DNA from 2 places in the Streptomyces sp. NBC_01260 genome. Region 2 is predicted to be linked to the other one. Evidence: predicted binding sites of a transcription regulator. Region 2 holds the regulator's gene; the other holds the start of a gene.
What was found. Region 2 encodes HspR, which represses chaperone genes until heat shock. Its sites were predicted from a motif close to TTGAGNNNNNNNNNCTCAA; they were not measured.
Positions count from the first base shown of each region.

Region 1 (4,415 bases), 1.9 Mb from region 2:
GTCCCTCGCGGGCGCAGCAAGTGGCTCACAGCTCCTCTATCGGAGACCGGCCCCCGTTCGGTTCACGGACCGGGCACGGCCGCGGTCAGGGGCGCGGCGCCTTCTCCCCGTGCACCGCGATGTGTTCGGCCGCCAGCCACGGGGCGAGGTCGTCGACGAGCATCGACAGGACGGCCGGGTCGGCGGTCGGTACGCGGCCCGTGCGGGCGGCCAGCCGCATCTGCCCGGCCCGCTCGGGACGGTGCGGGTAGTAGCGGGCGAAGAGCTCGGCGGACTCGGCCAGATCGCTGGTCCAGCCGCCCCACCGCGGCATCACCAGGGTGAAGCCCGTGCGGACGATCCGACGGGCGACGCCGCGGCTCATGGCGCGGCGTTCGCGGTCCGTGGCGGCCTCCGCCGCCCGCTCGTGCCAGCGCGGGAGCAACAGGCACAGATCGCCGTTGGTCTCACGGGCGAGCAGCGAGGTCGGACGGTAGCGCGGCAGCCGCTCGGCGAGGTCGTCGCCGAGCAGCGGGGTGCACAGGCAGGCGAGGAAGAAGCCCCCGTCATGGCGTTCGAGGTCGCTGAGCAGTGTGCCCGCGCCGGACAGCAGGATCCCGGCCCCGTCGATCGCGTCGAACGACGCGTCGAGTTCCGCCTCGACGGCGTCGGCGTCGGCCCGGTCCGCCCCGGTGGGCCCGGAGCGCAGCGCGAGGAGGAGGTCCAGGTCGGAAACGCCGGGAACGGCCGTGCCGCGCGGAACGCTGCCGTAGAGGTAGGCGCTGTCCAGCCGGGCGGGACCGAAGACCTCGGCGATCCGAGACCGGGCCGCCGCCACGACCGGCGCGAACGGCGCCTGCACCCGGTCCAGCGAGCCCTCCCGCGCGATCGTGCCGTCCTGCGCCAGTCCGCGGTCATCGCTCATGCGGGCACTCTGCCCTGCCGCCGGGCCCGTGCCGAACTCTTTTCCGTCCTCAGCGCACCCGCGGCGGCGCGGCGAACGTGACGTCCGCGGCCGGCACGGTGACCTCGGCGTCGCCGCTGATCGCCCACGCCGCGACCCGGGACACCACGGCGGCCGGGACCGCGGCGCTGATGCCGGGGGCGGCCGGGATGTCCTGCGTGGCGTGGGCGTCGTAGGGGAGAACGACCCGGTGGCCCAGGGCCAGGGCGGTGCGGGCCGTGGCCTGGACGCACATCTCCGACATCACCCCGCACAGGGCGAGCGACTCGACTCCGGCCCCGGTCAGCAGGTCCCCCAGGGACGTGCCCGCGAAGCCGTCGTCCCTCGTCTTGCGGATCACGACCTCCGCGGGACCCTCCCCGACGGGAAGGTGCAGCGCCCAGCCCGGGGTGTGCGGCTCGTCGCCCGAGCCGGGTGCGCCGTCGTTCTGGAGATGGACGACCAGCGCACCGCCGCGGCGCGCCCGTGCGATCAGGTCCGCCGTCCGCCTCAGCAGTCCGGCCGCGCCGGGCACCGCCCTCTCACCGGTCACCCCCGCCTTCTGGACGTCCACGACGATCAGGGCCTGTGCAGGGGGTGCGACATGGTTCATGGCGTCATCCTGTCCGGCACTGCCGCGGCCTTCCACCGGATTTCGCGGGATCTCGCGGACGGAGCACGAGGGGCGGGGACTACGGCAAGCCCGTACGGCGTTGGACACAAGGCGCGGAGGCAGACACGGGGCGGCCGCCGCACGATCGCTCACAGCGAACACCTCCCGGGGAACATTAGGCGGCTCAGGAGCATTGAGTCTTCATAGCTCAACTTGACTGCCGAAGGGGAGATCATGGCTACTGAGTCCAATGCGGTCACACCGCTCACCCTGCCTGTGCTGCCGCTCGACGACGAGGTCGTGCTGCCCGGAATGGTGGTGCCTCTGGACCTGTCCGACAACGACGTGCGCGCCGCGGTGGAGTCCGCCCAGGCCGCGGCCCCCGAGGGCGGCGGCAAGCCCGAGGTGCTGCTCGTTCCGCGCATCGACGGCACCTACACCGGGATCGGTGTCATCGGCACCGTCGAACAGGTCGGACGGCTCTCCGACGGAGACCCCGGCGCGCTCATCCGCGGCCGCGGCCGGGTGCGGATCGGTGCCGGGACCAGTGGACCGGGCGACGCGCTCTGGGTGGAGGGGGCCCGGGTCGACGCATCGGCCCCCGACCAGCTCCCCGGAGCCGCCGCCGAGCTGGCCAAGGAGTACAAGGCACTCGCCACCAGCTGGCTGAAGCAGCGCGGTGCCTGGCAGGTCGTGGACCGGGTCCAGCAGATCGAGGACATCTCCGCGCTCGCCGACAATTCCGGATACTCCCCCTTCCTCACCATCGCCCAGAAGGTGCGGCTGCTGGAGACCGCCGACGCGGTCGCCCGGCTGAAGCTCGCCATCCAGTGGCTGCGCGAACACCTCGCCGAGCAGGACGTCGCCGAGTCCATCGCCAGGGACGTCCAGGAGGGCGTCGACAAGCAGCAGCGCGAGTTCCTGCTGCGGCGCCAGCTCGACGCCGTACGCAAGGAGCTCTCCGAGCTCAACGGTGATCCCGCCTCCGGCGACGAGTCCGACGACTACCGGGCCCGCGTCGAGGCCGCCGATCTTCCCGGGCACGTCCGCGAGGCCGCGCTCAAGGAGGTCGACAAGCTGGAGCGCTCCTCCGACCAGAGTCCCGAGGGCTCCTGGATCAGGACCTGGCTCGACACCGTCCTCGAACTGCCGTGGACCGAGCGGACCGAGGACGCCTACGACATCCGCGGCGCCCAGGAGATCCTCGACGCCGAGCACGCGGGCCTCCAGGACGTGAAGGAGCGCATCACCGAGTACCTCGCGGTGCGCAAGCGGCGGGCCGGCCGCGGTCTGGGCGTCGTCGGCGGGCGGCGCGGCGGCGCGGTGCTGGCCCTGGTCGGACCGCCCGGCGTGGGCAAGACCTCGCTCGGGGAATCCGTGGCGCACGCCATGGGCCGCAAGTTCGTCCGGGTCGCGCTCGGCGGTGTCCGGGACGAGGCGGAGATCCGCGGCCACCGGCGCACCTACGTCGGCGCGCTTCCCGGGCGCATCGTCCGCGCCATCAAGGAGGCCGGTTCGATGAACCCGGTCGTCCTGCTCGACGAGATCGACAAGGTCGGCTCCGACTACCGGGGCGACCCGGCGGCGGCGCTCCTCGAAGTGCTCGACCCGGCCCAGAACCACACCTTCCGCGACCACTACCTGGAGGTCGAACTCGACCTCAGCGATGTCGTCTTCCTGGCCACCGCCAATGTCCTGGAAGCGATCCCGGAGGCCCTGCTCGACCGGATGGAGCTGGTCAGGCTGGACGGCTACACCGAGGACGAGAAGGTCGTCATCGCCCGCGACCACCTCCTCCCGCGCCAGCTGGAGCGGGCCGGTCTGGAGAAGGACGAGGTCACCCTCGACGAGTCGGCCCTGCGCAAGCTGGCCGGCGAGTACACCCGCGAGGCCGGCGTACGGAACCTGGAGCGGGCCGTGGCCCGGCTGCTGCGCAAGGTCGCGGCCCAGCACGAACTGGGTGACCGGGAGCTGCCGTTCACGGTGACCGACGAGGACCTGCGCGGTCTTGTCGGCCGGCCGCACCACGTCCCCGAGTCCGCCCAGGACCCGGCCGAGCGCCGCACCGCGGTGCCGGGCGTGGCCACCGGGCTCGCGGTGACCGGAGCCGGCGGCGACGTGCTCTTCGTTGAGGCGTCGCTCGCCGACCCGGAGACCGGGGCGTCCGGACTGACCCTCACCGGCCAGCTCGGCGACGTCATGAAGGAGTCCGCGCAGATCGCGCTGAGCTTCCTGCGGTCGCACGGTGCGGAGCTGGAACTGCCGGTCGCGGACCTGAAGGACCGCGGTGCGCACATCCACTTCCCGGCGGGCGCCGTGCCCAAGGACGGTCCGAGCGCGGGTATCACGATGACCACCGCACTGGCCTCGCTGCTCTCCGGCCGGCTGGTCCGTACGGATGTGGCGATGACCGGTGAGGTCTCGCTGACCGGACGCGTGCTGCCGATCGGCGGCCTGAAGCAGAAGCTGCTCGCCGCGCACCGGGCCGGGATCACCACCGTGGTGATCCCGAAGCGGAACGAGGCGGATCTGGACGACGTCCCCGCCGAGGTGCTGGACACCCTGGAGGTCCACCCGGTCACCGACGTCCGCCAGGTGCTGGAGATCGCCCTCGCCCCGGCCCTGGCCCGGGCGGAGCGGAGGATCCCGGCCGTCGCGTAGGTGTCACGGAGTGACGGGCGTGGCACCACGGGCGCGGCCGGTACGGACGGCCCGCCTCCCCGGCGACGGGGCGGCGGGCCGTTTCGCGTGCCCGAACGGGCGGACGCACGGGACCGTGAGGCGTGCGGCGGGCGGCCCCGTTCCGCGCGGCCGGCTCAGGGGCGGTAGATCGTGCCGGGGACCGGCTCGGCGGGTGCCATCAGCTGGGGCACCGTCACG
Region 1 is NZ_CP108464.1:2,477,106-2,481,520, reverse strand. It holds gene OG322_RS10570 (nucleotidyltransferase domain-containing protein) at 86-904, opposite strand; gene OG322_RS10565 (isochorismatase family protein) at 954-1,535, opposite strand; gene lon (endopeptidase La) at 1,770-4,196, shown strand; gene OG322_RS10555 (polysaccharide deacetylase family protein) at 4,352-4,415, opposite strand, start outside.
Region 1: lon (endopeptidase La) is a predicted target of HspR. The motif match lies at 1,729-1,747, and genes of this name have one in related genera.

Region 2 (4,415 bases):
ATGAACGTCCGTACCTGCCGAGCCCATGTCGCCAAGCTGTCCGCCGTACTGGGAAGCACCAGCCGTGCACAACTCGGCTACCTGATAGCCCAGTCAGGAATCCTCGATCAGGACTCCTGACCGGGCGGCACCGAACGGTCCCCACCCCCGGGCCGGAAGCATGGCCATGCAAGGGGGAGAGACATGGCCACGCCCCCGATCAGCCGGGGGAGTTCCCGGCTCCCCCGACAAGACCCACAGTGGCCCGCGGACTACGCTGCCACCACCGTCATCTTGCTGCACTGCCAAAAGTGGGGGGGCACGAATGGGCAGGGATGAGGACACAACGGCGCACCCGCACGGCGACCGCCAGCTGTGCGACGCGGCGATCCGCGTCTACACCGAGGCACTGAGCGCGGGACGGATCCCCCGGAGCGCCCTCGAACCGGCCCCCTGTCTCACCGAGTTGACGCTGGTCCATCCCGACCCGCAGGACGACGCCTGGATACGTCCCGTGCCGCCGTCCGCCGCCCTGGCCCATCTGCTGCAACCCGTCATCCGGGAGATCCACGAGCGCATCAGGCTCACCGCGGCCCTCGCCGACTCCCTGGCGCCGCTGGCCTCCGTCGCCAGTACGGATCCCAATCTGGCCATCACCGTGCTCGAAGGCATGCCGCTGATCAACGCGACCATCCAGAACGCCCTGAACGGCGCACGGGACGAGATCCTGACGTTGCAGCCGGGCAGCAGCCGCCCGGCGGAACAGCTCAAGGAGGCGCTGGCGCGCGCCCTGTCCGCCGTCGGACAAGGAGCGACGCTCCGCCACATCTACCAGCACCCGACCCGCTACAGCCCGACGCTGAAGGCGTATCTGGGCGACATACCCGCGGGCCACATCCAGGTCCGCACCACCGAGCAGACGGTCGAGCGGCTGTTCATCTTCGACCGCACCGTGGCCTTCATCCCGGCCAATGCCGAACGCGACGTGGCCCTCGAAATCCGTCACCCCGCCCTGGTCCACTATCTGACCCAGGTGTACGAGGTCATGTGGGCGCAGGCCACCCCGCTCACCGAGCCCCTGCCGGCCGCCCCGGCGGACAGCTCCGTGACCGCGGTCCAGCTCAGCATCGCCCGGCTGCTCGTCGAGGGGCATGTCGACCAGGTGGTGGCCCGCAAGCTCGGCATCAGCGTCCGTACCTGCCGCGCCCACATCTCCAAGCTCATGCAGACCCTCGACGCCACCAGCCGCACCCACCTCGGCGCCCTGCTCGTCGAGTCCGGCCTCGCCGCGCCCCGACCGGGACGGCACGAAGGCCCGCCGCCCCGCGCGAGCGGGACGACGGGCCTCGGTGAGTGCTGAGGTATTACTCCCTGGGCCGCTTGGGCCGCCAGACCACCAGTGCGCTGGTGTGCTGCACATCCTGGTACGGCACCAGATCGCGCCGGTACGAGGCGTGCACCTGCGCCTCGCGCTGCTGCAACGCCGCCGCCGCCCCGTCCACGGCCGTCGAGAGCTCGGCGACGCGCTGCTGGAGCGCAGCGACCTGGTTCTCCAGCTCGATGATGCGCTTGATGCCGGCGAGGTTGATGCCCTCGTCCTGCGACAGCTGCTGCACGGTGCGCAGCAGCTCGATGTCGCGGGCCGAGTAGCGCCTGCCGCGCCCGGCCGTGCGGTCGGGCGAGACCAGGCCGAGGCGGTCGTACTGGCGCAGCGTCTGGGGATGCAGTCCCGAGAGCTGGGCCGCGATCGAGATCACGTACACCGGGGATTCTTCGGTCAGTTCGTACGGATTACGTCGGCGGCCGTCCATCTCAAGCTCCCTTCGCTGCCTGGAACAGCTCCGCCCGCGGGTCCTGGTCCGCGGTCGCCTTGCGATAGGCCTCCAGGGCGTCCCGGGCGTCCGTGCCCAGGTCCTTGGGGACCACCACCTCCACGGTGACCAGCAGGTCGCCGCGGCTGCCGTCCTTGCGCACCGCGCCCTTGCCGCGGGCGCGCATGGTGCGCCCGTTGGGAGTGCCGGGCGGAAGCTTCAGGGTGACCGGCGGTCCGCCGAGCGTGGGGACCCTCACCTCGCCGCCGAGCGCCGCCTCCGTGAAGGTGACGGGCACGGTGACCGTGAGGTTGTCGCCCTTGCGGCCGAAGACCGGGTGGGCGTCGACGTGGACGACGACGTAGAGGTCGCCGGCCGGTCCGCCGCGCTCGCCCGGACTGCCCTTGCCGCGCAGCCGGATCCGCTGGCCGTCGGAGACGCCCGCCGGAATCCTGACCTGCATGGTGCGGGACGACTTCGCCCGGCCGCTGCCCTTGCAGACGTCACAGGGGTCCTGGGCGATGAGGCCCCGGCCCTTGCAGTCCACGCAGGGATCGGTGAGCGAGAACCCGCCGCCGGTGCCGCGCGAGACCTGGCCGGTGCCGACACAGGTCGGGCAGACCCTGGGGGTGCCGTTCTTGTCGCCGGTGCCGGAGCACGCCTTGCAGGGCGCCTGGCTGGACATCCGCAGCGGGACCGTGGCCCCGTCGACCGCCTCGGTGAAGCTGAGCGTCACCTCGGACTCGATGTCCTGGCCGCGGCGCGGCTGCACCCGGGTGCCGGTACCGCCGCCCCGGTTGAAGAGGCCGCCGAACACATCGCCCAGACCGCCGCCACCGCCGCCGAAGCCGCCGGCTCCGCCGCCCTGGCCGCCGCTCGGGGCGCCTCCGAAGAGGTCCCCCAGGTCGAAGTTGAAGTTGCCGCCACCGCTGCCGGGTCCGGGGCGGAAGCCGCCGTTGCCGAAGAGGGCGCGAGCCTCGTCGTACTCCTTGCGCTTCTTGGTGTCACCGAGGATGTCGTTGGCCTCGGAGATCTCCTTGAAGCGCTCCTCCGCCTTGTTGTCACCCTTGTTGGCGTCCGGGTGGAACTCGCGGGCGAGCTTCCGGTACGCCTTCTTGATCTCGGCGTCCGTGGCGTCCTTCGGGACGCCGAGAACCTTGTAGTAGTCCTTCTCGACGAAGTCCTTCGTACTCATCGACGTCCCTCCTTCCGGACGACCGGCCCAGGGCCTTCCGCCTGAATCCTGCCGGGCTCATGGAGTCCGGCCTGATCCAAACCAAAGGCCCTGATGACCGGGCGGTGTGCCGCCAAGTGGTCGGACGGAATGTCAGACCTCCTCGCCGCCACCGCTCTCCTCGTCGGCTGCCTGCTCTTCTTTCGCGTCCTTCGCGGTCGCGGGCGTCGCCCCCGGCTGGGGTTCGGCCACGGCCACCCGTGCGGGACGGATGGTGCGCTCGCCGATCCGGTACCCAGGCTGCAGGATCGCCACGCAGGTCGTCTCGGTGACGTCCGGCGCGTACGAGTGCATCAGGGCCTCGTGAATCGTCGGGTCGAAGGGCTCGCCCTCCTTGCCGAACTGCTGCAGGCCGAGCTTGGCGACGACCGTCTCCAGCGATTCGGCCACCGACTTGAACCCGCCGAGGAGCTCGCCGTGCTCCCGGGCCCGGCCGACGTCGTCGAGCACGGGCAGGAGCTCGGACAGGAGACCCGCGACTGCGATCTCCTTGACCGTGACCCGGTCCCGCTCCACGCGGCGGCGGTAGTTCTGGTATTCGGCCTGGAGCCGCTGGAGGTCGGCCGTGCGCTCGGCGAGCGCGGTACGGACCTGGTCCAGCTGTGCCGTCAGACCGGCTGTCTGGTTCGCGTCCCCGGCGGGGGCCGCCGCCTCCTCCGAAGAGGGGGTGGCGGCCTCCGTCCCGGCGTCTTCAGAGGTGGCGCCGGAGGGGACGTCGGGCTTCTCCTCGAAGCCCGGAGTCTCCTCGGTCACGCCGCACCGCCCTTGGTGTCCTTCTCGTCGTCGACGATCTCGGCGTCGACGACATCGTCCTGAGCGTCGCCCTGGGCCTGCTCGGTACCCGGCTGCGGGCCGCCCTCGGCCTGGGCGTTGGCGTACATCGCCTGGCCCAGCTTCTGGGAGACGGCCGCGACCTTCTCGGTGGCGGTACGGATCTCGGCGGTGTCCTCGCCCTTGAGCTTCTCCTTCAGCTCGGTGAGCGCGGTCTCCACCTCCGTCTTCACGTCGCCGGGGACCTTGTCCTCGTTGTCCTTGAGGAACTTCTCCGTCTGGTAGACGAGCTGCTCGCCCTGGTTGCGCGACTCGGCGGCCTCGCGACGGCGGTGGTCCTCGTCCGCGTACTGCTCGGCCTCTTCGCGCATCCGGTTGACCTCGTCCTTCGGCAGCGAGGAGCCACCGGTGACGGTCATCTTCTGCTCCTTGCCGGTGCCGAGGTCCTTGGCAGCGACGTGCATGATGCCGTTGGCGTCGATGTCGAACGCGACCTCGATCTGCGGCACGCCACGCGGGGCCGGCGGCAGACCGGTCAGCTCGAACATTCCGAGCTTCTTGTTGTACGCCGCGATCTCGCGCTCGCCCTGGTAGACCTGGATCTGCACGGACGGCTGGTT
Region 2 is NZ_CP108464.1:4,398,871-4,403,285, reverse strand. It holds gene OG322_RS19670 (helix-turn-helix transcriptional regulator) at 1-120, shown strand, start outside; gene OG322_RS19665 (helix-turn-helix transcriptional regulator) at 305-1,339, shown strand; gene OG322_RS19660 (heat shock protein transcriptional repressor HspR) at 1,344-1,790, opposite strand; gene dnaJ (molecular chaperone DnaJ) at 1,792-2,985, opposite strand; gene grpE (nucleotide exchange factor GrpE) at 3,118-3,777, opposite strand; gene dnaK (molecular chaperone DnaK) at 3,774-4,415, opposite strand, start outside.